DNA from 3 places in the Paenibacillus sp. FSL R7-0189 genome. Region 1 is predicted to be linked to each of the others. Evidence: riboswitches for the same ligand, from Rfam matches in the RefSeq annotation. Region 1 holds a riboswitch; each other region holds the start of a gene.
What was found. Region 1 has a riboswitch for thiamine pyrophosphate ahead of MKY63_RS01095 (thiamine phosphate synthase). Riboswitches for the same ligand answer to the same signal wherever they lie in the genome.
Positions count from the first base shown of each region.

Region 2: another riboswitch for thiamine pyrophosphate. It lies ahead of MKY63_RS08330 (ABC transporter substrate-binding protein); the one in region 1 lies ahead of MKY63_RS01095 (thiamine phosphate synthase).
Region 3: another riboswitch for thiamine pyrophosphate. It lies ahead of thiC (phosphomethylpyrimidine synthase ThiC); the one in region 1 lies ahead of MKY63_RS01095 (thiamine phosphate synthase).

Region 1 is NZ_CP150223.1:215,737-225,934, reverse strand. Features, by position in the region: gene mdh (malate dehydrogenase) at 1-804, shown strand, start outside; gene MKY63_RS01115 (hypothetical protein) at 932-1,360, shown strand; gene MKY63_RS01110 (AraC family transcriptional regulator) at 1,437-2,375, opposite strand; gene MKY63_RS01105 (GDSL-type esterase/lipase family protein) at 2,571-4,682, shown strand; gene MKY63_RS01100 (SDR family oxidoreductase) at 4,919-5,791, shown strand; TPP riboswitch at 5,879-5,980, shown strand; gene MKY63_RS01095 (thiamine phosphate synthase) at 6,096-6,701, shown strand; gene thiS (sulfur carrier protein ThiS) at 6,740-6,943, shown strand; gene MKY63_RS01085 (thiazole synthase) at 6,999-7,766, shown strand; gene thiH (2-iminoacetate synthase ThiH) at 7,801-8,916, shown strand; gene yfbR (5'-deoxynucleotidase) at 9,000-9,605, opposite strand; gene MKY63_RS01070 (fumarate hydratase) at 9,708-10,198, shown strand, end outside.
Region 2 is NZ_CP150223.1:1,935,931-1,946,128, forward strand. Features, by position in the region: gene MKY63_RS08295 (ABC transporter ATP-binding protein) at 1-717, opposite strand, end outside; gene MKY63_RS08300 (HAMP domain-containing sensor histidine kinase) at 788-2,215, opposite strand; gene MKY63_RS08305 (response regulator transcription factor) at 2,212-2,886, opposite strand; gene MKY63_RS08310 (pyridoxamine 5'-phosphate oxidase family protein) at 3,006-3,425, opposite strand; gene MKY63_RS08315 (MFS transporter) at 3,586-3,945, shown strand; gene MKY63_RS08320 (MFS transporter) at 3,966-4,805, shown strand; gene MKY63_RS08325 (hypothetical protein) at 4,878-6,341, shown strand; TPP riboswitch at 6,500-6,610, shown strand; gene MKY63_RS08330 (ABC transporter substrate-binding protein) at 6,772-7,821, shown strand; gene MKY63_RS08335 (MTH1187 family thiamine-binding protein) at 8,382-8,675, shown strand; gene MKY63_RS08340 (ABC transporter permease) at 8,672-9,433, shown strand; gene MKY63_RS08345 (ABC transporter ATP-binding protein) at 9,468-10,198, shown strand, end outside.
Region 3 is NZ_CP150223.1:3,167,380-3,177,577, reverse strand. Features, by position in the region: gene MKY63_RS13865 (phosphotransferase) at 1-74, opposite strand, end outside; gene thiC (phosphomethylpyrimidine synthase ThiC) at 160-1,902, opposite strand; TPP riboswitch at 2,006-2,114, opposite strand; gene MKY63_RS13855 (beta-galactosidase) at 2,186-4,237, opposite strand; gene MKY63_RS13850 (AraC family transcriptional regulator) at 4,408-5,241, shown strand; gene MKY63_RS13845 (hypothetical protein) at 5,297-5,821, opposite strand; gene MKY63_RS13840 (hypothetical protein) at 5,852-6,352, opposite strand; gene MKY63_RS13835 (hypothetical protein) at 6,394-7,257, opposite strand; gene MKY63_RS13830 (AAA family ATPase) at 7,282-7,803, opposite strand; gene MKY63_RS13825 (phosphotransferase) at 7,820-8,794, opposite strand; gene MKY63_RS13820 (iron chaperone) at 9,044-9,415, opposite strand; gene MKY63_RS13815 (hypothetical protein) at 9,474-9,908, opposite strand; gene MKY63_RS13810 (helix-turn-helix transcriptional regulator) at 9,892-10,110, opposite strand.

The DNA of each region.
Region 1 (10,198 bases):
AAGGCACTAGATATGCTGGAAGCAGGTCCTGTACAGAAATTTGACAGTCAAATTACAGGAACCTCAAGCTATGAAGATGCTGCGGATTCAGATATTGTAATCATCACTGCAGGGATTGCCCGTAAACCTGGAATGAGTCGCGATGATCTCGTGAACACCAATGCAGGTATTGTGAAGTCGGTATGCGAGAACATAAAACGTGTAGCACCAGATTCCATTGTAATCATTCTGAGCAATCCAGTTGACGCTATGACCTATGCAGCATTTAATGCGCTGGGTTTTCCGAAGAGTCGCGTAATTGGACAATCCGGAGTGCTGGATACAGCCCGCTATAACACGTTTATTGCACAAGAGCTGAAGGTATCCGTTGAAGATGTACGTGGTTTCGTATTAGGCGGACATGGCGACGATATGGTACCCCTTGTAAGGTATTCCAGTGTCGGTGGCATTCCAATTGATACATTGATATCTGCGGAGCGTATTGATGAGATTGTGCAACGTACACGTGTGGGTGGCGGAGAGATTGTTAACCTCTTAGGAAATGGTAGTGCTTATTATGCACCAGCGGCTTCTTTAGTTCAGATGGCGGAAGCTATCTTGAAGGACAAAAAACGGATCATTCCGGTTATCGCCTTGCTCGAAGGAGAATATGGCTATGATAACCTGTTCATGGGTGTTCCGGCGTTACTTGGTGCCAATGGTATCGAGAAGATTTTTGAACTGGAGCTTACAGCTGAGGAAAAAGCGGCTTTAGATAAGTCTGCTGAATCCGTGCGTAGCGTAACAGCTGTGCTAACTGTATAGATTGTGACAGAGGTATGAAGAACCCCCCATTTTGTTCACTTAAAATGGGGGTTTCCTTTTCTTCTCAAGCAATAATGGGTATAATTAAATGTAACTATTATCACAGTTAAAATGGAGGAGATATGTTATGGATTGGAACGTTTTGTTTTTCTTACATATGATCGGAACCTTGGCACTTGGCTTCTACCTTGTGCTACCCTTCATCCTAGGACGTGCAGAGAAACTGTCGTCTGGGGCTAAAGAAGGAACGTTAAGTGCAGTAACCGGATTTAATCGTTTTGCGCAGTATGGATTGGTGATCCAACTCCTTACAGGCGGTTACATGATGACCAAAGGTGATTATTCAGTAGCGTGGATGATTATTGTTGTTGTGTTACTGCTAGCGATGTTTGCGCTTGGCGGTATTATGAGCAAGCCTTTGCGTCTTGCAGCAGCTGGAATTCGTGAGAACCGCGACGTTAGCGCAGAGACTGGCAAATTGCGCACACTTAGTGCACTGCTTACGGTGTCATTGCTATTGATGGTATTCTTCATGGTGTTTAACGACATAGTTTAATTTACAGCGAATTATACCCGCCTCCTTAATGGAGAGCGGGTTTTTCGTATGTACCGGTAATTTATCTTCATAAACGTTAATCCCTGATAGGATTAGTATAAGATTTCGGCCGGTAGTTTAAGGGAGAAACACCCGTCCATCGCTTGAATTGTCGGCTGAAGTGGCTCTGGGAAGCAAACCCGAGTTGTTCAGAAATCATCTGTATTTTTAAATCGGTATGAAGCAGTAAATGTTTTGACTTCTTTAATCTTAGGTTAGTTATGTACTGCCTAGGAGATATCTTATACACCTTTGTAAACAACTTATGGCACTGCACCCGACTTAAGCAAAGCTGCTCAGCAATCAAATTAACCGTGAGCTCCGGTAAATGAATATTGGCTGCAATATATTTTTCGATCTGATGAGCAGTTTCCACCTCGTACAAAGAGTTTGCTTGTCTCGCTGTGTTGGAATTCTCTGAATTCGAGAGCTGTACATCAATGAGTTCAGTCAAAATCATCAGAATGATCGCTTGCAAACGAAGCCTTTCTTTTACAAGGATCATTTCTTCAATTTCCTCGGGAAATCCAGTGGATGCCGTCGTGGCGAGAATATTGTTCTTAATAAATTCATCCAAATGTTCCAACTGGTGATTTAATCCCGAACGCTGCATTTGTTGGTTATTCCATTTCTGTACAGCCTGAGATTGAAACCATTCACGAAACTTTAAATCGTCAATATCGAAATGAAAGGAGAGGTAAATATAGTTGCTCAGGCCTGAATTAACTACATAATGACGTAAGCCAGGCGGAATGATTAACCAATCTCCTTTACCAAAGGCGATGGAGCTACCTTCTACATATTGATGGGAGTTGCCATCGTAGCAATACAATAGTTCGAAGATTTTGTGATGATGATCAGGGTATGCCCACCCAGGTTCTGCTACACGATAATGAACACCGATCAGCTGCAGTGTACTTATAATGTTCGGAAAGCTGACTTTGTAAGCGATAGGAGTTCTCCTCCTTAGGATCAATAGGGATGTTCTTAATTATATCAAGGATACCTATACATATGACCGTTTTGCAGTGTGAGCCGTTGATCAATTCCAAGTTTTACGTTACAAAAGGTCAAAAAAAAGAATGAAATCATCATTTGAATCACTTTAGAGAAAAGGGATAATGGAGGAACCTAGGGAAGTACTTCGAGAAACGGAAGGAAGTGTAATGAAGTGAGAAAGCTGTGTAGGGATATACTAATCTTATCTTCTTTACTTATGGCTTCATTGACTCTTACTCACGGTATAACAGAGGCAGCCCTTATTAAAGATGGGGTAGAGGGGCAACCTCCAATCCGAATTGCAAACGCATACAAGCTCAATTTTACAAACCAAGTTAAAACAGGGTATCAATCCGTTAGGTATGATCCTAATCGCGGTGCGCAATTGTATGACTCATCATTAGGTTATGGTTTTGTCCAAGAGACCAACGCTTTACCCGCTAGAGAAGTGCATACCGATTCAATTACATCCGATGGAACAGGTTTTTTCATCACAGAATCTTATTTTTTTGCTGAACCTAAATCTGAAAAGGATAATTATAATAACTACGGCATGGCGTTTCGAATGGATGCTTCTCCTGGAACCTACAACGTATATGTAAAAACGACTTCTGACGCAGAGGATGGGATCGTGTCAGTATCAGGGATGCAGACCAGCCGCTTGTTGAAAAGTGGACATTGGGACGCGGCAAAGCTTGTACCCGTCAAGCATACGGCTGTAGCCAAAGGGAAAGAGTGGACTTATACGTATGTAAACGGCCGTGACCATATAGATATTGAGATTGAACCGAACAAAGTGAACACAGCTGTAGGGATTGAGGAGATCATACTGGAACCGATTTTGCCACAGCATAGAGCAGCTGGAGCTCTTCCGAATTTATTTATACTTGGAGATTCCACGGTCAAGTCCTACACCTTCGACGAAGCGCCAATGAGTGGTTGGGGCCAGATTATTGGCAGTATGTTTAATCAACATAAAGTGAGTGTAACTAACTATTCCATGGGAGGACGCTCGTTTAAAAATGCCTATACAGAAGGTCGACTTAACGACATTTTACTGAGTGGCAGCATTGGGGATTATGTGTTTATTCAATTCGGACACAATGATGAGAGTGCAGATGAGTTCAGACGTTACGGCAGAGGTTCGACTGAGGCAATGTATGAAAACTACCTTAAAGAAGTTTATCTCCCTGCGATCCAAGCCCGGGGCATGATACCAGTACTGGTAACGCCAATGTCCAGAATTAAAGGGAATGCAAGTCCGGGATATATCTATGAGAATTCTTTTAAATCAAGAAAGTTTGTAGATATTCTTAAACGGGTTGCAGATGAATCTGGAGTTACACTTATTGACCTTAACTCGGAAAGTCTGAAATATTATAACGAGATCGGAGGAGAAGCGATAACAGCCCTCTTCATGTCAATTGAAGCCGGAGAAACGCCAGGCAAAACAAATGACGGAAGTTACGCTAACGGGCATCCTTCAAAGAAAATCGATGGGACTCATTTTAAAGAAGCGCTCGCCAAACAATTTTCGCGGATGATTGTTACGGAGCTTGTAGAGAAAGGTGCTACTGGCGATTCTACTGCTGCTTCCATTACTGCTTATCTTAAAGGGAACGTTAAGCATGCGGCACTAACAGGCAACTGGGATAAGGTTTTTCCGGAAATAACTAATGATACGACGACCGGGGAAGCTGCTTATTACCGCAATCAAATTGAAAAATTAATCCAGCTGGGAGTAATGGGCAAAGACCGTCAAGGGAATTTTAAGCCAGATACGGAGATGACAGTTGCTGAATTCACACGCAGTATTTCTAAGTTAATGAAAGTGGAAAGATCAGATCTTGCCTATTATCCGAAAGGTAAGCTGTCACGTGAAACGATGGGTGCTATTCTCTATGATGTTTACCAAGTAAAGTTTGCTAATAAACCTAAGTACATGACTGATTATAACGGCACAGCAGTAGTGCCAGGAGATCCTGGTTATGATTTCAATCTGGATCCAGGAGCTAGAGGAGCGATGTACTATCCACTTGTATCCTGGCAGCAGCTGGTTGATACGGCGGACATTTCTCCTTTTTTAATTTCAAAAGTGAAAAGTGCTTATGAATTAGGGCTTATTAGATCTGAAGTGGGGATTGCTAGAGGCCAAATGGTCAATGGGACAGAACTAGAACCTAAAGCCATAGTGACCCGGGAGAAAGCAGCTAAAGCTCTTTATTTTATGTGGGTACTGGAACATGGAGTGAATGCAGAAAATCATGTTTCTTCTTTGAAATAGTTAGGGTGAACAATTCAAGGCACAGCAGCGATGCTGTGCCTTTTTGTATGCAGTGAAGTCCTCTCCACTTACAGCAGTTTACATCCACGGTTGTTTATTTCTACTTGCATTGTGGTAAGTAAGATTCGTAAAGCGATTTAAGAAAATGACAAACCCAGCGTATAAACGTGCATTGTTGTGCCATCCTAAGATGATCAGTTAACTATCAATTTGCTTAACGAGAGGAGATAGGGAAGATGTCAGGCAATAATAAACAAGCTACAAAAACCTTACCCCCACAGGAGCAGCATCATCAGCCAGGGATTGAGAGTGAAATGACGCCGCTGCCCAAATACGAGCCGGCAAATTATAAAGCAGCAGGTAAACTGCAAGACAAGGCGGCGTTGATTACCGGTGGAGACAGCGGAATTGGGCGTGCAGTTGCTGTGCTTTTTGCTAAAGAAGGTGCTGATGTGGTCATTTCATATCTTAATGAACACTCAGATGCAGAGGAAACTAAACGTCAGGTCGAGCAGGAAGGCCGCAAATGTATCCTAATTCCAGGTGATATCGGTGACGAGAAATTCTGTAAGGATCTTATTAAACAGACGGTAGAGGGCTTAGGAAAGCTTGATATTCTCATCAATAACGCGGCGGAGCAACATCCGCAAGCTAAGATCGAGGATATTACTTCCGAGCAGCTAGAGCGTACTTTCCGTACGAATATATTTGCGATGTTCTATTTAACAAAAGCAGCTATGCCTCATTTAAAAGCAGGATCTACAATTATAAATACAACTTCAATTACCGCTTATCGCGGAAGCCCGCAGCTGCTGGACTATTCATCAACTAAAGGAGCTATCCTGAGTTTCACACGATCTTTGTCCACGAATCTGGCGGAGAAGGGCATACGGGTAAACGGTGTAGCACCAGGTCCAATCTGGACACCGCTAATTCCCTCTACCTTTGATGCGAAGCAGGTTAGCGAGTTTGGAGGCACGCAGCCTATGAAACGGCCTGGACAACCAGAGGAGCTGGCGCCAGCCTATGTATATCTTGCCTCTGACGATTCCAGTTATGTGACTGGACAGGTTATTCATGTAAATGGTGGCGAGGTAGTAAACGGTTAGATTAGTACAGCTAATGTGAATAAATGGGTGTATTTCAATAAAAAAATATGTTACTATAAACCACGTTAGCATTTTAAAATTGTATATTTATGTCACTAGGGGTGCCGATTGGCTGAGACGGAATGGATTTCCGGACCCTTTGAACCTGATCTGGTTAAGACCAGCGTAGGGAAGTGGAGAACGAATTTCTGTTGTCGGGCTATTTGTAGTACCGTCTATATACAGATTCTGACTGCCTTCCTTACGGGGGCAGTTTTTTTGTTTTTTACTGGCCTACAGGGAAGTGAGAGAGAGGAGATCGCGAGTGGTACAAGCTGAGATCCATCTAATATCAGACGGCAAGCAGCTGTTGAGACAATTTGTTGAACTGGCTGTCACGGTGCAGACATGGGTCGATTATATTCACTTAAGAGAGAAGCAATGTCCAGCACGCGAACTGCTCTCTGCGGCACAGGAGCTGTTGGCTGCCGGTATACCCGCTACCAAACTGATAATCAATGACCGGATCGATGTAGCATTGGCAGCTGGTGCCGCGGGTGTTCAGTTGGCTGGGCACAGTGTGAGCCCGCTTACAGCCCGGCGAATTGCACCTCAGCTTTGGCTGGGGAGATCGGTTCATTCTCCGGAAGAAGCGGCGAATGCTTCAGAGCAGGGAGCTGATTATTGCTTGTTTGGCCATGTATTTCCCTCGGCGAGCAAGCTAGGGCTGCCCGCACGTGGGTTAGAGCTGCTTGCAGAAACGGTGAAGACTAGCTCTATTCCTGTAATTGCGATTGGCGGAATTGGTCCCGCTAATGCGGCGCAGATCATTAGGCAAGGCGCGGCAGGAATTGCTGTGATGTCCGGAATTTGCGGAGCGGATGATCCTTATGAGGCCGCCAAAGCTATTCATAAGGCGGTTCATTCATAGCCGGGAGGTAAAAGCATAGGCGAAGGGGGTGATTCAGAATGAGACTGTTGATTAACGGGAAATCCGCAGAGTGTTCTGGTGGTATTCAAACTATAGCTGATTTGATCAGTCTTCCTGAGTGGTCGGGTCGTCTGATGATCATTGAGCTGAATGGAGAAATTGTCAGTAAGGAGAATTATGAAAGTACTGCTCTGAGCGAGGATGATCGTTTGGAACTGGTGCACTTTGTTGGTGGGGGTTGAGATGGAGCGGTATAGAATTTTGAGAAATTTATAAGAACCAAAGGGAGGTAATTTCATGCATGACCCGTTACATATTGGAGGCATCGAATTAACTAGTAGATTATTTATCGGAACCGGAAAATATAGCCGGAATGCTCTGATCCCCGAAGTGATCGCAAGCTCTGGTTCTCAGGTGATTACTGTAGCGCTTCGCCGAGTGGACCCGGAAGGTGGAGCAGAAAATATCATGAACCACATTCCCGGCCACATGACTCTTCTGCCTAATACCTCAGGAGCGCGTACAGCGGAGGAGGCAGTCCGTATTGCGAGATTAGCAAGAGCTGCGGGACTGGGGAACTGGGTGAAGATCGAAGTGATCAATGATCAGAAATACCTGCTTCCAGATAATCTGGAGACCATACGAGCTACAGAGATTCTAGCGGCGGAGGGTTTTGTAGTACTGCCATATATGAGTCCGGACCTTTCGGCTGCTTTACGTCTGAGAGATGCCGGTGCTGCTGCTGTGATGCCGCTTGGTGCGCCGATCGGGACGAATCGCGGCCTGCGCACCAAGGAGCTTGTGCGTATTCTTATTGAAGAAGTGAATTTGCCGATTATTGTAGATGCCGGAATTGGCAAGCCCTCGGAAGCGGCGGAAGCAATGGAGATGGGGGCCGCTGCTGTTCTGCTTAATACGGCTGTCGCAACGGCACGTAATCCGCTCGTCATGGCGGAAGCGTTCCGCGAGGCGATATCCGCTGGCCGCAAAGCTTATTTGGCAGGACTCGGTCCTGTAGAAGAAGTTGCTTTTGCTTCGTCACCGTTGACTGGATTTCTGAACTGAATTTGATAGGTTCACCAAAGGAGGGAGGATTAGCATGAGCTTTTTTGACACACTGGCCCGCTTGGAGCAGTATCCATATGAGCAGCTGTGGAAGGAGTTCCGGGAGGATGACGTTAAGCGGGCGCTTGGAAAAGACAAGCTGAACGAAAATGATTTGCTGGCATTGCTCTCTCCGGCAGCAACGCCGCTGCTAGAGGAGATGGCGCAAGCTGCTCAGCGACTGACCCGTGCACATTTTGGTTATTCGATGCAGCTGTTCACACCGATGTATCTTGCCGATTTTTGTGTGAATCATTGTACCTACTGCAGCTTCAGCTCCATTTATGATTTTCCGCGTAAAAAGCTGTCCTTGGAGGAGGTTCGCAGGGAGGCTGAGAAGATTGCAGCTACAGGTCTGCGGCATATCCTCATTTTGACTGGTGAATCGCGCCGGGAGAATCCTGTCTCATATATTAAGGATTGTGTAGATGTACTCAGGGAATTTTTTTCCTCCGTCAGTATTGAGATAAATCCTCTATCGACTGCAGAATATAAAGAGCTTCTTCAAGCAGGGGTGGATGGACTAACACTATACCAAGAGGTTTACCACCAGGAGACTTACAAAAAGCTGCATGTTAAAGGGCCTAAAAGAAACTACCGGAATCGCCTGGATGCACCTGAACGCGGCTGTCAGGCAGGTTTTCGTTCTGTGAATATTGGTACGTTGCTCGGGATGTACGATTGGCGGCAAGAGGCATTCCAAAGTGCCATGCATGCCCGCTATCTACAGGATCGGTATCCAGATTGCGAGATCAGCCTGTCACCCCCACGGTTTCGGCCTTATTTAGGGGAATTTAACCCAGAGTGCGATGTTACCGATCGATCACTAGTGCAGATTATTTTGGCATACCGGTTATTTTTACCCCGTTCGGGCATTACTTTATCTACAAGAGAGCCTGCCTCTCTACGCGATCATTTAATTCATCTAGGAATAACTAAGATGTCAGCCGGGGTCACTACTGAGGTGGGCGGTCACACTAATGCAGGGGGAACTCCGCAATTCGAAATATCCGATAGCCGCAGTGTGCAGGAGATTACGGAAATGCTATATACGAAGGGTTTGCAGCCGATTTTTAAAGACTGGGATATCCTGACTGAATCAGTAACGTAACGCTTGTATTTTTATTATTAATCACTAAAGGGACCCCTGCGAGATTCATGCGGAGGTCCTTTTTTCTATTGTGTAGATGGTGTTTAGTTTCCGGCAGAGAGCTCATCGAGAGACATTTCGAAGCTCGGTGCCATATGAGTCAGAAAATAATCCACTTCCTGCAGGCCAAGCCCACGAAGTTTTGCTGCTGTCTGCTCCTTCGCGGCGGCAAATTCTCGGTTGCCTGCAGCAACCTCCCATACGCATTTCAAATAAGCATCCAGCCGATCAGCGGCTTTCACATAGCTGTGCAGCAGAATGTCCTCCGAATCGGGAGGGCTGTCTTCCGGTCGTATGAGCTGAGTGTAGATGCTTTTTAGCTCTGATGGAATCATTCCAGTTAAGCGATCAGCCGCAACTTTTTCCATTTCGCGGAAGCTGGTGAGCAAGCGAGGATTGTTGTATTTTACCGGCGTGGCAATGTCGCCTGTGAATACTTCGCTGGCATCATGGAAAAGAGCTATGGTTGCTGCTCGTTCCGCGTTTAATGAACGCCCGAAATGTACATTACCAATGGAACAGAGCATATGTGTGAGCAATGCAACATGAAAAGAATGCTCAGCGACGTTCTCCGGTGCGGTGCTGCGCATCAAGCTCCAGCGCTGAATATACTGAAGACGATATAGATAGGCAGAAAAATGGTAGCTCAATTTTAAAGTAACCCCTTTCATGCGGTGCTAGGTATGATATTATTATACTAATTGTATCAAACTTTAGATAACCTGGAACTGCCGAGAGGAGCTTGAATGAAGATGCAGCATTTTGAAGACAGTATTTATAACCTTATCGTAGAAACTTCCACGAATTTGCCGGGAGATGTACGCCGGGCAGTTGCAAAAGGTCGCGCGCTGGAAGACAGGGCTACCCGGTCCGGTCTTGCTTTAACCACGATTGCACAAAATATCGGAATGGCTGAGCAGCAAGTGTCTCCGATCTGTCAGGATACGGGAATGCCTACATTTATCATTCACACCCCTGTGGGAATCAATCAGATTGAGATGAAAAAAGATATTCATAATGCCATTGTACGAGCGACCAAGAATGGTAAACTTCGTCCCAATTCTGTAGATTCATTAACAGGTGAGAATAGCGGAGATAACTTGGGTGCAGGCACACCAGTCATTCATTTCGAACAATGGGAAGAGGATAAAATAGACGTTAGACTTATTCTGAAGGGTGGAGGCTGCGAGAATAAAAATATTCAATACAGTCTCCCGGCAGAATTAGAAGGACTCGGCAAAGC
Region 2 (10,198 bases), 1.7 Mb from region 1:
TAACGCAGACTCTGGTTCCGAAACCGCAAGGCGTATCTCGCCAGCAGCCTGTTGTTGCAGATTAGCTATTGTATCTTGGTACACCATTTGCCCTTGGCGAATAATACCCACGGTATCTGCCATTTGTTCAATTTCACTAAGCAGGTGACTGGATACTACAACCGTAATTCCTTGCTCCTGTGGCAAACGTTTGATAAGCCCACGAATTTCCTGAATCCCTGACGGGTCGAGTCCGTTCGTTGGCTCGTCCAGAATAAGCAGCTCTGGATTCCCTAACAAGGCAGCTGCGATACCAAGTCTCTGCTTCATCCCGAGGGAGAACCCTTTGACCGGACGTCTCTCTTCCCCGGTTAGAGAAACAATATCTAGCACCTCAGCGATTCGTGACTTCGGAACATCCAGAATGCGGCGGATCGCTTCGAGATTGTCCACAGCGCTCAGATGCCCATAATACGAGGGGGATTCGACAAGCGACCCTACCTTCCGTAAAATTTGCAGCTTATTCTTCCGAAGATCCTGGCCGAACACTTCAATTTTTCCAGATGTCGGTGTAATTAGGCCAAGCAGCATACGGATTGTTGTAGTTTTCCCAGCTCCGTTGGGACCCAGAAAACCATAAATCTCACCCTTGCGGATATTTAAATTCAAATTTTCTACCGCAGCCCGGCCACGATATTTTTTCAATAAATCCTTAGTTTTAATCACTGTTTCTTCCATGTTCTTCACCTCGGTATACAGCATAACGTCCCAAGGTTAAGAACAAGGAAGTGCCAAGTTTAAGTTTTGTTTAAATTTCACGACGCGGATCAAAGATTACAATAGAAGTGCCTTCGCCTGTGCTCTCCATAACCCATTCCAGCTCCATATGCTTCATCAAAAGATCGACGATAGACAATCCCAAACCTGCCCCCTTGTAATCGGATGGACTCTGAATGCCTCGACCATGATCCGCAATAATTATGGCACGTTGTTCATTACGTTGCTCCGTTGAGATCCCGACATAATGCCCGCTGCTGGCATGTCGTACAATGTTTTGATACAAATTATCGAGAATACGGCGGAACCAGACCTCATCCACCCTCCAGAATAGCGGTTCGGCTTCCAGGTTAATATCAATGTCGAAGCCCTCTTTTTCCCATACGGGGTACCAAGCAGCCGCACTTTCCCGCAACAAGCGTAAAACATCTTTACGTTCCAGCTTTAAGGTTACCCGTCCACTATTGAGCAGATTGTAAGACAAAAGATTCTCGATCAGGACGCTAAGATCCGCAATACGCTCATCCATAAGCTGTAAGGACTGCTTACCTTTTGAGGTCAGATCCTCTTTGGTCATAACATGGATATGGCTGCGAATGACGGTTAGAGGTGTACGTAAATCGTGAGATAGATTCGAGACTAGACGCTTACGCAACTCTTCCTCTTCTATTTCCCTGCGTCGGCTTTCATCCAGTTTGGTTACCATCGTATTAAAAGCTTCCTCCAGGCGACCGATCTCGTCCAGTTTGCCTGTCACTATAGACTTAGGCATTCTATCCGGGCCTGTAATCGTCATCGCGGTTTGCAGTTGCAATAGCCGTTTGCGAATTTTTCTAAAGAACATCCACGAAACCAGAGCGAACCCTCCAAAAAGGGTAAATAACACAAAGTTATACCAAGCCCAAGCCCCTAATCCCCCATAAGCCCCTTTGTTCAGCAGCTCACTTGGAATTTGCATCACTATAAATCCCTTGCCTGCCTCCACCTTGTCCCCCACGAAAGCAACGATCGCTAAAGGATCACGATTCGTACTTTCTTTCATAAATGAAATAGCCTCAGCCGCAGTCCACTGATCAGGAACTTCATGGTAAATCTTATCCGTATCCCCTTCATCAGGTGTGAGAATCAGCTGGGTTTTTCCCTGCCCGTCTACCCAAAACATAGTAGTCTCAGTGTATTTTCGACTCAGTTCATGCAGCCGCTGATTTATGGCTTCCGAAGAAGCATTTTCTAAGTGAAGTGCCTCCTTATGCCACATAGTCTCCAGCGGTGCAATATTCGAATACAGGGATGTATCTACAGGCGGGGCACCTTTAGTCACTTCGTTAACAATATTGTAGCCAACAAAAGACAGCGGAAGGACCACAGGGATAAATAGCAGTGCAGAAACGATAATTAGCAAATACCCTGATAACAAAGAGGAATTGCGTTTCTTGCGAATGCGCTCCAATCCTCTCATGCTCTTACCCGGTATCCGATCCCACGGACAGTTTCGATAATTTCCGGATTACCCGGATCAAGCTCCAGCTTTTCGCGCAAATAACGAATATGTACCATCAGAGTTTTATCCCCTTCGATATAAGCCTCACCCCACACGGCCTCGTAGATCTGCTCCTTCGTCATAATTTGGTTAAGATGACGCAGCAAATAGGAAAAAATCTGAAATTGCTTGCCTGTAAGCATGATTTCTTCCTGAGTCTGAGCATTTATCACGCGGTTATCCCCTTCATATACGACCAGATGTTTAAGTGTGAGCGAATCCTGTACAGATGCCCCATTCCGTCTGAGCAGCACCTCGATTCGAGCGGCCAATTCATCCGGATGAAAAGGCTTGGTCAAGTAATCATCTGCGAATTCCAAACCTTGCAGCTTATCATCAATCGAGGTTCGGGCGGAGAGCATTAAAATGGGCAGCTTAGGGTAGGAACGTTTCAATCGTTGCCCGATCGTAAACCCATCCAGACCAGGAAGCATAACATCGAGAATAGCCAGTTGGCAGGCGCCGGCTTCTTCCATCGCACCTTCGCCGCTCCGTAGCCAGCGGACACTATATCCTCTTTCGCTTAAATCAGCAGACACTACGCTGCCAATCTCACGATCATCTTCAATATATAACAGAGTAACGCTCATGTAGCTTTAGCTCCTCCCCGATATGAATACCTAAAAAGTTGAAGTCATTATAACACATCAAACAGCCCTCCTACCCCATAGGGGATAGGAGGGCTGTTTGATCAATTCAAGGCTATAGCTTATGGCTGCCATACTCCATGCTCTTTATTGCTACCTACATACTCAATACGTGTTGGAGTAAGCTCCAAAATCACATAATTAGGATCATCAGGTCCAGTAAACCATGGCTCCAGCTCTTTATTCCATACCTTGGAGCGCAAGCCTTCATCCTTAGAGACGGTAGCGGTCGCTTCAATCTCCAGCACATCTTTGCTTCCGCCGGCCTCATAGCCAAGCAGTACAAAAGCATTCGGATTATCGGATAGCTCCTCCACTTTATGAGTTTTGCGATTTGTAGCCAAATAAATCTTCAAACCCTCATGGAAAATGGCCATATAACGTACTTTCGGCTTATTTCCTTCTTCGATCGTACCAAAGGAACCGAACTTGTTGTCATCCAATGCTTTAATAATGAGTTGTTCCAGTTGTTTGTTATCCATTACGTAAATCTCTCCCTTCAAGCATGTAAACAAAAGTTTATATATCCAAGCTCACCGTTTGGATTTATCATAACAATGGTGCTTATTATAATGTACCCTTCAGGTTCACATTGAATCCGACCTTACTCCATAAACTACATCAAGATAAGGAGCTTACTTCGTGAAAAAACTGATTTGGATCGGCTGTCTCTCCTACTTCGTTATCGGTCTGGCACATGTTGTGCTGGGATCTATTCTGCCCGTTCTACTGCAACATTATGATCAAAATTACAGTGCTGGCGGTGAATTAATCTTTAGTCAATTCGCTGGTTTTTTAGCAGGCGTGTTGGTCTCTCCCCTACTTAATCGCCGCTTCGGTAAACGTGGAGGCATCCTCATTGCCACCAGTCTTCTAATAGTTGCAGAAGTTGCCTATGCCTTTCTACCGCCTTGGGGCTGGATGTATTTTATCGCTGTTGCCGCAGGTTTTGGTTTCGGGATGATCGAAGCGGTTATGGCACCATCATTATTGGTGCTGTAACCGAAGGAACGGCTATTGCGATGAGCCGGCTCGAAGTTCTATTCGGGATAGGCGCACTCGTGATGCCGCTTATCGCCAGTCCGCTCATTGCTGCCGGAGCGTGGAGATTGGCCTTTCTAATCGTCGCTGCCTTCTCTTTGATTTCTCTTATCCTCTGGGCAAGAGGACACTTCGGTAATCTACAACGCATGCTGGATGAACGTGCCTCTGTCCAAGGAGCAGACAATTCGCATTCCTCAAGCTCACGTTCTAACAAAAAATTTCCGTATAAAGGTAAGCAATGGATTCTGCTAGGGATCTTCATCGTTTTCTTTTTTCTTTATGTAGGCACAGAGATGAGTTTAGTCAACTTTATGCCGGCTATCTTTATTGCCAAGCTAGGGATGACAGAGTCTGCGGCAGCACTGACAGTCACTTTCTTTTGGCTGGCGATGTCTACAGGAAGATTGTTTGCGGGTGTAATTGCCGAAAAAATATCTTATCGCGCGTACATTCTCAGCAGCTGTTTACTAACCTTGTTACTGCTGACACTCTTTCCGTTCACTGACAATCGAATGACTGCTTTCATTGTAATTCTGCTGCTGGGGCTGTTTATGTCCGGTATTTTCTCCATTGCATTGGTTTTCTCCAGCAAAATGCTGCCTGGCACCGAAGAGTCAACACCCAGCATTATGATTGCTTCCGGAGGCGTTGGTGGTGCTTTGCTACCTCTGTTTACGGGCTGGTCTATGGACCATTTAGAAGTGGCACAAACAGCCGGATTACTTGCCACTTTTGCTGCCTTCTTGTTCCTGCTAAGCATTGCCGCATGGAGATTCCAAGCCAGGCAAGCGGTGGAAGGAAAGAGTTCCAGTATTTAGAATAGTATCAACGTTATCCTTTTAGGGTAATGTGATCTATAAGCATATTCTGAGCACAAGGATGGACAATGAATGAATGAGTCTTTAAATGAGTCTTCAACTGAGCCTTTGTTACATACTGCGCTTATGCAGTTTATATTTCCCTTCTCTATAAAAAAGGGCGATTCTAAGCAGCTTATCCAGCAATTACAGGACGACGGATTCACACGTTTTTTTCTGGATAACAAAGAACTGGAAGCTGCCTATTATGGAGAAGGTTACTGTGTTTCCCATGAACGAATGGAGCGCACCTATTTACCGTTTGCCGCACACGTCCTTTTTCCGCGCAGGAAGGATGCCGACTCGTTTCGCCGTTTTTCCAGAGTAAATAATCTCGACTGCATTCTGGAGATTCCGCAGCAATCTATATTTTTCAAAATTCTCTCGACGGATATATTCATATGTCCCTTTCAGCTTGGATTCGTGACGATACGTGTCCAGCTGGAGGGGGATTCGATTCCCTTTAGTATTGCCCTAGAATTCGCGGATCGTTTCCGTGCGCTAGAGAAAACCTTCATACAGGATGACTACACTTATATTCATTGCGGGGAACAGACCTATGAGATGGTAGAGGATTTTGTCTTCCGAAATTTGGTGGATGGACTGGAGCCATATCTGGATCAATCGGATATCAATGGGGCTTATTTTGAGACCCTTCCTTTTTTCGTAGATGAAAGAATGCAGGTGCAAGCTTTTTACGGCTTTCAGAATGAAGAAGGTTCTGATGAGATTAGTGTAAATCTACGCTATCGCGCCTCACAGCTTGATGGAATTGATCTGAACGGAAAGCCCTATGCCAGTGCAAGCGATCCAGCGTATATTGCAAACTATTGTCATGAGCATTCCTATAATCGCTGGGGCCCAGACACGTATTATATGATGAATGAGCAGACCTTTTGCTGCATGACCCGGGCTGAACAGGAGATTGCTGTAAGTCTAGCCAACCAGATGTATGGGCAATATTATTACGGATTTTTACTCAATATTTTCCACAAAATCGTTCTGCTGAAGCTCGCCAATATGCACTCCCGACTTCGGATTAATCATGATTATGAGGAAATAGACAATCTAATCTATTCCATCAATAAGTTCTCGGCAAAGTTCTACTTCTTGGAGTTGATTTCCCAGTCGCAGGGCCGGGAGATATTTCTTCAGCTGCGTAAAGTATACGGAAACGACGCTTTATTCGAGGAAGTGAAAGAAACCTTAAATGACCTGTTTCAGTATCAGGATAAGTTTCAGTCCAAGCGACGGGATAATCTGCTGATGATTCTCACTGTATTTACGGTAGTAAGCGGGATTTACGGCATGAATCAGGTCATTGACGATCTGGATGGAAAGATTCAATGGAGTAAAATGATTGGATATTCCCCCTTTGAATTTCTTGCCCTCTTCGTGATCATGAGCGGGATTCTGATCAGCGTTGTCCTCACGCTAGGGGCGCTGGTTAGTGAGCTTAAACGGCGTCACCGCAAGAAATATAAAGATCTAGACTAGCAAAAAAGAAACTACTGGATTGGAAAAATTCAGGAGTGCACTACTAGACATTCCGAGTACAGCCGTCTATAATACACCGTATGCGAGAAATATAAGACATTAAGTATAGGTACAAAACTTATGCTTACTTATATTGCACATAGAAATACCCGTTAACTTCATAGAACCAGGGGTGCTGGAATTGGCCGGCTGAGATTGTATCCCACAAGATACTGACCCTTATACCTGATCTGGATAATGCCAGCGTAGGAATCGCCAATTGGTTCTGGTCCCTGTGACCTTGACTAACCTTGCGCCAAGCCAGCGTCCCGATCACTCGGGGCGCTTTTTTTGTAAGATCACTAAAAGATGTAGAAAAACGTACATACTACACTTTACGGTTCATGTTGTGAAGACGGGATTCTTGTAACCTTAAAGGAGAGAAGAAGACATGCACCTCAAAAAAGCACTTACGTTGTGCCTCACCTGTGTACTCATTCTTGCCGTTGCCGGATGCGGCAGCAACAATGGGAATACAGCCGGAAACAAAGCAAATGCTACTGATCCAACTGCAGCGGCTGGGACGGATGCTCCAAAAGAGCTCACCAAAGTTAAAGTCGCACTCGACTGGACACCGAACACGAATCATACCGGTCTATACGTAGCTAAGGATCTTGGTTACTACGCTGAAGAAGGTCTGGACGTCGAAATCGTTCAACCAGGCGCAGCGGGTTCTGATACTATGGTTACTTCTGGCGAGGCCGCATTTGGCATCAGCGCGCAAGAAGGATTAACTCTAGCCCGTCTACAAGGCGTCCCCCTTGTCTCGATAGCAGCTATTATTCAGCATAATACATCGGGATTCGCCGCTCCAGTAGATCGCAATATTAAATCACCAAAGGATTTCGAAGGTAAAACCTACGGAGGCTGGGGCTCACCGGCCGAAGAAGCAGCCATGAAAGCTATCATGGATCCTGAAGGTGGCGATGTGAAAAAGGTGAAGCTGATAAGTATCGGTGAAGCTGATTATTTTACCGCCGTCAAACGTGACATTGATTTCGCCTGGATTTTCTACGCTTGGACTGGCGTTGAGGCTGAGTTGCGTGGCGAGCCATTGGATATGCTGTACTTAAAGGATTATGCGCCACAGCTCGATTATTACACGCCTGTGCTGACGACGAGTGAGAAGCAAATTGCAGATCATCCTGAGCTGGTGAAGGCCTTCATGAAAGCCACATCAAAAGGTTATCAATATGCCATTGATCATCCGGAAGAGGCTGCCGGTATGTTATCGAAGGCCGTTCCTGACCTGGACGCCGACCTTGTCCTAGCTAGCCAAAAATGGCTTAGCCCAAAATACAAGGACGATGCTGCCCGCTGGGGCGAGCAAAAAACCGAGGTCTGGCAAAATTACGGCGACTGGATGTATGATCTGAAGTTGCTGGATAAACCGCTGGATGCTGCTAGTGCATTCAGTAATGATTTTTTACCGGCGGAGTAGAGAGCGGACTTCAGAACCAAGAAGGTTGGACGTCACTTGAGGAAGGAGGAACGGAGCGTAGTGATGTGCTACGTGAGTACCGGACTTCCTAAGTTCGTTCAAGATTCGACGTCGAGTTTGCTTCCTGAGTTACTTCGTTATCAAAGTTGGCTTTTTGAACTTACCTTATAATTTAAGAGTTCAAAAAGACGGCTTTCAGAACCAAGAAGGTTGGACGTTACTTGAGGAAGGAGGAACGGAGCGTAGTGATGTGCTACGTGAGTACCGGACTTCCCAAGTTCGTTCAAGATTCGACGTCGAGTTTGCTTCCTGAATTACTTCGTTATCAAAGTTGGCTTTTTGAACTCACCTTATAATTTAAGAGCTCAAAAAGTCGGCTTTCAGAACCAAGAAGGTTGGACGTTACTTGAGGAAGGAGGAACGGAGCGTAGTGATGTGCTACGTGAGTACCGGACTTCCCAAGTTCGTTCAAGATTCGATGTCGAGTTTGCTTCCTGAATTACTTCGTTATCAAAGTTGGCTTTTTGAACTTACCTTATAAAATGAGAGGATTGATTATTGTGGCTAACACCCTACTAAGCATTCAAGTAATTCCAAAAACTCCGAACAATGAGGATTCCATCCCATACGTAGATAAAGCGATTGAGGTCATTCAAAAATCCGGTGTTAAACATCAGGTGAATCCGCTGGAAACCACAATGGAAGGTGAGCTTAGCGAGCTGCTGGAGGTTGTGCGTCAGATGCAAGAGGCGTTGATCGAAGCAGGCAGTCCAAGCGTAATTTCGCAGATCAAAATCGCTCATAATCCTAACGGAATCAGCATGGATAAATTGACGGAGAAATATCGGCCGTGAGATCGACCTGGAAGCTAATATGGCCGCCCCTTGTGGCGGTCGTCTTCTTTTTAAGCGTATGGCAGCTATCTGTATCTGTATTTCATATTGAATCCTGGATTCTGCCGAGTCCTGCTGATATTGCCCGTGAATCCACCAGTAACGCTTCTGGTCTTTGGGCTCATACGATGGCTACGCTGCGGCTCACTTTAATTGGTTTTCCCATCGGTACGGGGGTAGGTCTGATCGTCGCTTTGCTTTTGCATCTTTTGCCTTGGGCTAGACGGGCTTTTTATCCACTCATTATTCTGAGTCAAAATGTTCCCTCCATCGCGCTCGGCCCCCTGCTCATTATCTGGTTCGGCTTTGGTCTTTTGCCCAAAATCGTGCTGATTACACTAGTATGTTTCTTCCCTGTAGCTGTCGCTGCGATGGGCGGCCTGGCCCAAAGTGATCAGGTCATGATGAATTATATGAAAATGGCTGGCGCAAGCAAGTGGCAAATCTTTACCAAGCTGGAGCTGCCCTCTTCTATCCCGGCACTATTTTCCGGTGTAAAAATATCTGCTACTTATGCGGTTATGGGCGCCGTGGTCGCTGAATGGATTGGCGCGGATAAGGGTATTGGCTATTATATGCTTCTGCAGAAATCCGCTTATCGTACGGATCGGATGTTTGTCGCTATTGTTATTATTGTACTTTTAAGTCTTGTACTCTTTGCTATTATTGCATTGCTGGAAAAATGGCTGGTTCGCTGGAAGCCGCGCCGTAACTCATAGAAAGGAAGATGCCTGTATGTCTCAAGCGATGCAAATGCAACACAGAACAACAGAAGTCACCAGCTCTCCTGAAGCTCATACCGCGGCACCCGCCCTTGAAGTGAGCGGCATCTCCAAATCTTTTTTCCATCGTCGCCGTGAGACAAAAGTTCTGAATAATGTCTCTCTCAAGGTAGAGCAACAAGAATTCGTTTCGATCGTTGGTCCTTCCGGCTGCGGAAAAAGCACCTTATTCCATATGATTGGCGGCCTTGTGAAACCCGATGCAGGCACGATCCGCATGAACGGTAAGGTCGTTACAGGTCAACGCGGTGAAATTAGTTATATGCCGCAGCAGCCTGCTCTTTTTCCTTGGCGTACGATTGAGGATAATGTGCTGCTTGCTGGGGAGATCAAGGGCGCACTGCGGGATGGAGCCCGCGAGGAAGCACGCCAGTGGCTTGCCAAGGTTGGGTTAAGCGGGTTCGAACATGCTTATCCGCATATGCTGTCTGGCGGGATGCAGCAGCGTGCAGCTTTTCTCAGAGCATTGCTCGCTCCGCAGGAGCTAATGTTGCTGGATGAACCTTTCAGCGCACTCGATGCACTAACTCGCAGTGAAATGCAGCGCTGGCTGCTTGAGCTGTGGGAAGAGAATCGCCGCTCTGTGCTGTTCATTACTCACAACATCGAAGAAGCGTTGCTGCTCTCTAATCGTATCTATGTATTTTCCGGCCGCCCCGGCTCCATCCTGCATACAGTCGATGTGCCGTTTCCGCGGCCACG
Region 3 (10,198 bases), 3.0 Mb from region 1:
TTCAATCCAAAAAAATGATAGAAACTATTACTTAAATCCTCTAAAATGGCTTCCTCTGAACGAATCGCTTCCATTTCATCAACTCCTATCTATTCAAAGTATAAAAGAAGAAGCCGCCAATGACGACTTCTTTTAGATATTTCTTTTTATCAGAAAAAGTTATCTATAAATGAGGCTCCCGCCTTGGAGAAACTCTTCTGCCTTCTCTTGCATTCCTGATTCAATTCTCGTCGAATTACGGATATTATGAGAGATCTTCATACTGCAAAATTTCGGCCCGCACATGGAACAAAAATGAGCTGTTTTAGCGCCTTCCGCAGGCAATGTCTCATCATGATATTCGAGCGCTCGCTCAGGATCTAACGATAAATGAAATTGATCACGCCAACGAAATTCAAAACGGGCTTTCGAAAGAGCGTTATCCCGGTCTTGTGCTCCTTTATGCCCTTTTGCCAAATCTGCGGCATGTGCCGCTATTTTATAAGTAATGACCCCTACACGTACATCTTCCTTATTAGGCAGGCCAAGATGCTCCTTCGGAGTTACGTAACATAACATTGCTGTACCGAACCAACCAATCATCGCTGCACCTATAGCAGAGGTAATATGATCATACCCCGGCGCAATATCTGTAGTCAGTGGACCTAACGTATAAAAAGGGGCTTCGTTGCAAGTTTCAAGTTGCTTATCCATATTCTCTTTAATCAAGTGCATCGGCACATGTCCTGGACCCTCTACCATCACCTGTACATCATGACTCCAAGCCATAGCTGTTAATTCACCTAACGTCTCTAACTCGGCAAATTGTGCTTCATCATTCGCATCAGCAATCGAACCCGGACGTAATCCATCGCCTAGGGAAAAAGAAACATCGTACAGCTTCATGATTTCACATATCTCTTCAAAATGTGTATATAAAAAGTTCTCTTGATGATGCGCAAGACACCATGCCGCCATAATGGAGCCACCTCTTGAAACAATACCTGTCATACGTTGTGCCGTCAACGGGATATAACGAAGCAGAACTCCCGCATGAATGGTAAAATAGTCCACCCCTTGCTCCGCTTGCTCAATGAGCGTATCACGGTATACTTCCCACGTTAAATCTTCCGCTTTCCCATTCACTTTTTCCAAAGCTTGATAAATAGGCACCGTTCCAATAGGAACAGGAGAATTACGGATGATCCACTCGCGTGTCGTATGGATGTTTTTACCTGTGGAGAGATCCATTATATTGTCTGCACCCCAGCGGGTAGCCCATCTCATTTTCTCCACCTCTTCCTCTATGGATGAGGATACTGCGGAGTTTCCAATATTGGCATTGATCTTTACCAAAAAATTACGCCCAATAATCATTGGTTCACTCTCTGGATGATTGATATTCGCTGGAATGATGGCGCGGCCGCGGGCTACTTCATCTCTTACAAATTCCGGTGTCACATTCTCACGAATCGCAACGTATTCCATTTCCGAAGTAATAATCCCTTTGCGTGCATAATGCATTTGAGAGACATTACGCCCCTTTTTCGCTCGCAAAGGTTTTCTATGGAGCGCTGGAAACACTTCCGCCACAGCTTTTCCCGTTGCATTCCCGTTATCTTCAGGCTTCACGGTTCTTCCTTCGTACGCTTCCGCATCCCCTCGTTCCTCAATCCAGCTTAGACGATTGGGCTCTAACCCCTGACGAATATCAGTATGAATATTAGCATCCGTGTAAGCCCCGCTTGTGTCATAGACATGAATTGGGGCATTCTCCTCTTCGCCGTCTATGCCCGCAGTTGGACTAAGTGAGATCTCCCGCATAGGCACCTGAATATCAGGCCGTGAACCCTTTACATACACTTTTTGACTTGCTGGAAAAGCTGATAGATTGATTGGATCGTTGTTCAATTCGCTTGTCATCTCAATTCCTCCTATAAGGTGATTTGATCAAGCGGAGACGGTCTACTCCCCACACATAGAAAAGGCCACATCTGTATAAGATGCGGCCTTAGAGTAGACAAATAGAAATAGAGCTCCATTTCCTCCGCTGGCATTATCCAGATCAGGTTTGACGGTCGATAGTTATAACTATCCTCTCAGCCTGGTCCCACCAAGCTCCCGTGACTATATAATTGCTACTTCAAAGTATAACCGAAAAGAGAGAATTATCCAAATCTACTCAAATGTGAGATCAATGTATACGTTAGTTTAACACCAATACCCCAAATCCTTCCAGAAGCACCTCGCCCGACAATGTTGTGCCGCTCAGTAAATCTGTTTTGGTCTCACGAAGATGGATCGTGACAGGAGTCTCACTATAATTAAGCAAAAAAGCATAACTGGAAGAAGCTCCGGTACGGACTTGCAGCTCTACCTCTTCTGGGAGCTCCAGCCAATCTGCTGGCGATTGTAGATCCATTAAATTTATGATCTCAGCCGCTGCCTGTTCATTAAATACGGCTCCGTAATACCAAACCTCACCCTTGCCGCGACGATTTCTAGTTACCGCCGGTTTTCCCGCATAATAATCAGAAGCGTAAACCGCCATCACTTCAACCGAAGCTTCCTCTATTTTGAGAATATCATTAAAGTCATCTGCTCCCGTAACGACTTCGGCCGCGCCCGACCAGCTAATTGTTGTTGGCTGACGACTGCCCTTAACCATTGTGAATTCTTCAACTGTGATCCCGCATAGATCCTTAGCAGCACCTGGGAAAGGACGCATATAACATTGACCCCGCTCATCCTTATACCCAGTTCTACAGCCGAAGATCAGTTTGCCGCCTTGCTGAACATATTCATCCAGCAGTGCTGCTGTCTCATCTGTCATAATCGCTGGGTGAGGATAGATAAGCACGTCGTACCTTGCAAGCTCCTCCAGCGTTGTTTTTTTGCGTAAATAGAGTACGTCATTCGGGATATGCTTCCGTTGAAGCGCCTTGTACCACTCCTTATTGCTCTTCCACATAAACGGGCCATGCCAAACATCGTATTCTCCATCCCACTCATTGTCATAATCACGAACAATAGCAATGTTAGCCTGATTACGAGTACCGACAAACGCTTGACCTGCTGCTGCCAGCTCCTGACCGATCTGCCCCGCTTCCCGCACTCTCCGGTTAGGCTGATTATGATAGTCATTGATTCCATGCCAATAAATTTCATTGCCCATCGTAGCTGTCCGCCAGCGGAAATATAACACCATATCTGCTCCATGAGCGATCGACTGATAAGTCCATAACCGCATCTGCCCGGGCTTTGGAGAAGGCATATCCATCCGGTTCACCCAGCCACCCGGGCCCGACTGCTGCTCCATAATACAGAAATTCGGGGATATCGAACGAACAACAGATAACGACAGTCCCCAGCCTCTATCATTCAGCGGATTCCGCTCATTCGGGTCATAAAAAATAGTAGAGAACTGAGGATAGGAATCATAGCTGAAGAAATCCAACAGTTCATCCGTCATTTCATGGCTATCCAGATGCCCGAACAGACCGTTCGTGGTTACCCACTGCTTAGGGGCAAGTTTACGGATGATATCCGCTTGGTTTTTGGCAAAAGAAATTGTATTGTCCGAAATAAACCGTTTTTCATCCAATGCCTGATGAGGATTGGGTTGCTTCGGTACTGGAGTCGGACGTGGAAGATAGACCTGAGACCAGTCACTATAGCTTTGATTCCAAAAAACAGCTCCCCAAGCCTCGTTCAAATGCTCAAGTGTAACATATTTCTGCTGTAGCCATTCCCGGAAAGCCTTATGGTCACTCTCCGAATAAAATTCACTGATCTCACAGTTGAGCTCATTATCAATTTGCCAGCCAACTACACCCGGATGATTGCCGTAATGTTCAGCCATTTGTTCTGCAATACGCGCACACAGTTCCCGGTATTTAGGACTGCTGTAATTATAATGACGGCGCATGCCATGCTGAAGTGTAACACCTTCGTAGGTTACATTTAAAACTTCGGGATACTTATCAGTCAACCAAGCTGGAGGCGTCGCCGTCGGAGTACCAAGTACGACCTGAAGACCATATTTATGTGCTAAATCAATCGCCCGATCAAAGAGCCCGAACTGAAACTGCCCTTCTGCCGGTTCAAAAATAGACCAAGCAAACTCCCCCATCCGAATGATCGTAAAGCCGAGTTCACGCATCCGGCGATAATCGTCCTCCCACATGTTTTCTGGCCAGTGCTCCGGATAATAACAGACGCCAAGCTCGAATTTTTCAGTTGCGACAGGTTTCTTCATCATTACCTCCAAAGTATTAAAAATATGCTTTCAATATTATATAATTCTATTGTAGTATCAATGATAAGAGGTCTTATATAACAAAATATTGCTATTATATAACAATCTTGCGTTCATTGCCTTAATCCAACTTGCGCTCTGTTGCGCTACAGAAATGGGTGCTGCCAAACATGAAGAAACAATGGTATTTGCCGACACCGGCTTTTTCAAAATATGTCTGTTATCCTGAATTTTTGGGACATTACACTCACTTTCCACAACATACAGAGAGAAGAAGCGAAGGGTTTCTGGGGAGTTATAACCTGCATTTGATCTTTGGTGGGGAGGGTTATGTATTCCATGAGGGCGAACGTATTCCGATGAGTAGAGGACGAGGTTTTCTGTACCCCAAAGGGGCTTATCAGCAATACGGCTCTGACCCAGGCGAGCCTTGGGATGTCTGCTGGGTTCATTTTAACACTGAAATTGTCCTTCCCTTATTAGAAGAAGTGGACCAGTCTCGTGCATACCTGTTCACTTTTGATTTGGATGCTAAGCTGGACGAGCTATTCGAGGAAATGTACCTACTGAGTGCTTCCTACGTGACCCGTAGCGAGCCAAGACTATCTGCTCTGCTGTATGAGCTTCTAGTAAACTTGCTGCAGAACTCCGAGCCGCTTCACGGCTCAGTACCGCACGAGGTTAGGCAGTCCATCCGCAGTGCTGCAGATATCATTCATGTCGAATGTGCCAGCCCTTGGTCTCTTGAATCGATGGCAAGATTGACCGGGTACAGCAGCTATCATTTTCTAAGGCTGTTCCGGGTGGTTATGGGCAAAACTCCAAACCGTTATTTAACCGATTGTCGGCTGGCTAAAGCCAAGCTTTTACTGGTTTCCACAGGACTCTCCATTGCTCAGGTTGCGACTCAGTCCGGTTTTGCCCAGTCCAGCTATTTCATTAAAGTGTTCAGAAGGTTTGAAGGCATGTCTCCTGTGAAGTACCGGCAGGCTTTTGGGGCGTAGAGGATCTTCCTTCAGTCCGTAGAGATTCAATCTTAGTCTCTTGGATTTATCACCCTTAAAGATCATCCTTAAGAGAAATTTCACTCTCAATATCTAGACTTATTGTTTCGGAATGAAGCTCCCCTTCATTATCATTCCATGTAATAGATAAAGTGGTATTTTCATAATTTTGTCTATTTTTATTTAATTCGTCATATAAATATGGACCAGTTATAGACCCGATATCAGTGTTACTTAATATTGAAACGGGTCCATCCGTTGACCTAGCTTCATTTACAAGAACTGTTTCATCCTTATTATTAGTGTTTTTTTCATTAACTTCATACTTATAATAGCTACTATTCACTAAAGAGCTTGGGTCTCCCTTGAACACTAACTTCCCATGTCCCCGTAAAATTTTGCTAGATGAAATTATTATTTTGTAATCTAAAACATCCCATCTATCCCCTGTACCCTTAAGCGTATATACTTGAACACCAGTGTTTAAATTTGTTTCGACCTCTTTATTGAAATATAAATAACTCCATATCGCATTCGAAATAATAACCACAGCTACAAGCACTAGGATTAGTTTTTTCATATCTGCTCCTTTATAAATACTCCCCAACCGTTATTTATATCTTAAATTCCACTCCTTTGACCATTTCGGGAAAGCTTCTCTGGTCAATTCTTCGAGTGTTTTTCCATCAATGGTGTAAACCCAACCCATATGTAATTCATCGAAATCAGGAAAACTATAGCCTCCTATCACTTGATCGTCTGCTTCTAGCAGAAAAATCAGGGTTTGTTTTTTTGTATTATCCTTCTTATTATCTAAGGGGTGGTTTTTAACGATGAACTTACTTGTAGTTATTTCCTTACCTATATAAGCGATTGGATCAACACTTTGAACACTCCAATATTGTATGTATGGCATTTCCGTCAGCAGTTTTTTATCTAATAAATATTCAGAAACAATTCCTTCATTACTAATGATCAGATAGCCCATATCGGTAATAAATTGTTCAGCTTTGCTATATTCTTTTTTTGAATTATCGCTAATTTGCTCCTTACTACATCCCAATAAAAAGATTAAGAATAACGGAACTATGATTGCCCTTAATTTGTTCATAGGTTCCTCTCCTTGGAGTGTTTATTATCTCCTTAATAGTCTCATAGATTAATCTTATTGTATGAATTTAGTATCATCAAACTCTTTAGCGTCTTATAGGCTCTCCATTCCAACCTCGCTGTTTCACCGGGAGGCTCCCATTTTATCTGCCATCCTCCATCATCCTCCTGTTGGTATTCTATTACCTTTAAATGATCAAGAATGGTTTCATCAGAAAATATGCTGCTACAGTAAGAAGTTGGTGATGGCGAAAATTCTAGAGGTGAGAGTCCATAACTGTGGGATGCGGCATCCAAGCAAAAAAAGTTGGCAGTAATAAGCTCCTTAGATAATTTTTGAAATAATCCTTTGATAAAATCCGATTGAGGTAAGCTTTCCAATAAATAAAATGCAGTCAAAATTGTATGCGCATCATCATAGGCTTGTGCGCGAATATCTTCCAAACAAATTTCTGTCGCTTTATCAAGCCAGGAATGTTCTATCCCTTGCCATTTAAGAAGCCCGACAAGACCAGTAAGTCTGCTAAATGATGGCTCTGGAGAAAGAGGGTTATTCCAATGTTCTGCTCTTGGATAGTTCGATGATGAAGGAAATATTGTTGGAATCCCTTTTTTTAAGTCAGCATGCTTTGAAATATAATCACATGCTTTTTGAGAGAGTTCTTCGTCTTTTATGTTACAGTCATATAAGAAACGTAGTGCAAATTCCATGAAAAGTGGCTGACTACCAGGTGCCCGTAAATCTGGCTCTATTGCATTTCCAAACCCACCATCTTCGTTCTGGTAGGCTATTAGAGAAGTCACAACATTGTTTATTGATCCACCGTGGAAAATATATTCAAAAACCCTTCTTTCTAATAATCTGCCATGTGTCCAAATGAAATGGGCTGCTTTTTCAAAATCCATCTGTTCCCCTCCTCAAAATTTACGCTAAGCATTTAAGTATTCAATGACACTTTTAATATAGGATTCAATCGGTTCCTTTGTATTAACAATATGTATTCTGACATTAGAGGGCTTTTTAGCATTTTCAATAGTTTTAAGTAATGTCTCTTCAGAAGGCACTCTTTCAATCTGGCTAATCATTCTTTTTCTATTTCGCAGTCTATTATTGAGCTCGTCATAGTCATTTAATAAACATTCTACATATTTATATTCCGCATTATATTTCTGGGTCATATTCAATCCTCTCTCTATCATTTCAGAATATAAACAAGGGCTATCGAGTATAACATTATGACCTTGAGATAAGTGAAAATCTATCAAAGCCCATTCAATGTCATACGAAATTTTTCCAACTTCCTTGAACCCAGTGTTTGCTCCAAGTGATTCCATAAGAGAAGACTTTACAATGTCGTGATCAAGAATAACAGCAGAAGTATGCTGCGCTATTACTCTGGCTAATGAAGACTTTCCTGATCCGGGGTATCCAGACATCTGAAGAAAAAACAACGAGGGCCACTTCCTTTCAGACGAGATTCTTATAGGCGTTTATCGACTTCCATATAAGCTCCTCATCCTTAATTCCTTCATGGACAAATAACTTTATTGGAAAAAAGATTCCTTCCATAATCGATAATCTAACGTCCTCCAGAAATTGTGTGTACGTGTATGCGTTCCTGATTTTATTGTTAATTGAATGAAAATACAGATCAAAAATACGTGTAGTCTCGGCACTGCCATGAAACAAATCGTGGATAAATAACATAACGAGATCCTCCGTACAAAGCCCAACCTTCACTGCTTCAAGATCAATGATGCACGGCCTTGAACTGCTGAACTTCGGATATAATAAATTGCCAACATTTAGATCACCATGGATGCATGTTGTATTTTGATATCTGGATATACGACTAATATGTTTCTGGGCATTTTCACGCAAGCTAAGTAAACTCTTCTCGTAAATACTAAACTGTTCTTCCCCAAGGTTATAAGTCTGTTGCTTTCTAAAAGCCAGATAGTCTCTCTCCAAATACGAAATATGCTTTAAATAATGCTCTATACTTTTCAAATGCTCGGGATGAGCTAACTCGCTTGTCCCCCAAGAAGCAGAATGAAACTGTACGATCACATCAATAATGTTTGCTAATTTATCAGAATCAATAGGTACTTCCCAGTCAGCTAAATTGGTATGTGTCGGGGTCAGATCTTCCATCAACAATATCCCCTCTTGTCCGACTGTATCATATTTATTAAAAAAGACTCTCGGAATAGATACATCCTTGGTATAGTAATGATTATAAATCATATTTTCATATGGAATATGATCTGACTTTGTGATTTTCTCTAATAACGACAAAACCTTATTGTCTTTCGTATACACTTCTATTTTATTGAGTGCTGCTCGATTGCGTATTTCTTGTTTTGTTCTTTTAATCTCAAGAATCTCAGGAACACCCTGACCTCTTAATAGCTCTAATAGTTGATCATCGTTTAGTAGCATTTTCATCCTCCAATCTGAATTGGCTCTCGCCTACAGTAGCCATTTGTCTCACTTCCATTTTTCAGCATTCATCAGGTTGAACTAACGTGTATAAATTCGCTTTCAACATTCCATCCACCTTCCAAAATATTGAATATTTCACGCTGAGAATTTAAATAAAAAAGACAAATCACGTATTAAAGTGACTTGTCCTCCGGTGCTTCCACATATAAATTTGCTTAAAATGAATTGAACGCTAAATAATACGTTTTATTTCCGCCAAAAAGTTGAACAGTCTGCCTTATCCAAAATATTAAACTCGATCATTTTTTCAAGTAATGAGAAATCAACTGGACTTTCCCATCGGATGCGTAATAACTGCTTGGTATGATCATAACCTGCCTGCACAATTTCATCAGAAAAACGATTAATTCCTGCAATTTCAGGGGCAACCGCCAAATGATGTTTGGATACACTGAAGCCAATAATAAAAGTCTCGTGATCGGTAAACATAGGCTGATTCCACGCAACTTTTGGCTTTAAATCAGTAAATTTTCCAGCTACCCAAGCCAAAACTTCTTCCATTCTTTCCCGATGTTGCGGGTTATCAATTTGCGCTAAATATTCTGCAAATACTTCCATGTCATTCTCTCCTAAAAAAATATTTTCAAATGGTCTAATTGATGTTACGTCATTCCAATTACATTCTCTTAGCATAATAATTAAACAGGAAGATTCCTAAGGAGATTTGAAAAACAAAAACACCACATAACACAGTGACTACAGTTTGATCTACTCCCATTAAACTAAACACAACAGTTAGAGCCATTAGGATGTAAAAGTTAACAATATTAGTTTTCCAACCGGCTTTTTCTCTTATTCTTATTTTCCGTTCGTCATTAGCCTCAATTTTACTCATTCTAACTTTCTCATCATTCTTTACTTTGTTCTGAGGCTTATTAAGCCATAACGAATACCCCATATTTCCTACTCCAAGCACTGCAAGGACTGAACCCACACCAATGAGCAAACCGGAAATTCCTTTTAGCTTCTCGTCGATTAAAATAAATCCACCCATATAAACCATAATAGCACCTGCAATTGTTAAGAGCACCCATTTACTTGCCGTTTTCATTACCCAGCTCCTCCTCGTAAATGAAAATATCTTCAATACTCATTTCAAAAAATCGCGCAATCTTAAATGCAAGAATGATGGATGGGTTATACCGGCCATTTTCAAGTGAACCAATCGTTTGCCTGGATACTTCCAATTTATCCGCTAGTTCTTCTTGTTTAATACCTTTTTCTTTTCTAATCTCTTCAAGCCTGTTTTTCAATATCTTACCTCCTGAAGCAATTATGGAAAGTTAACTTTCCGTAAGAATAACACATTGAAGTGTGTATGTAAAGCTAACTTTCCATCAA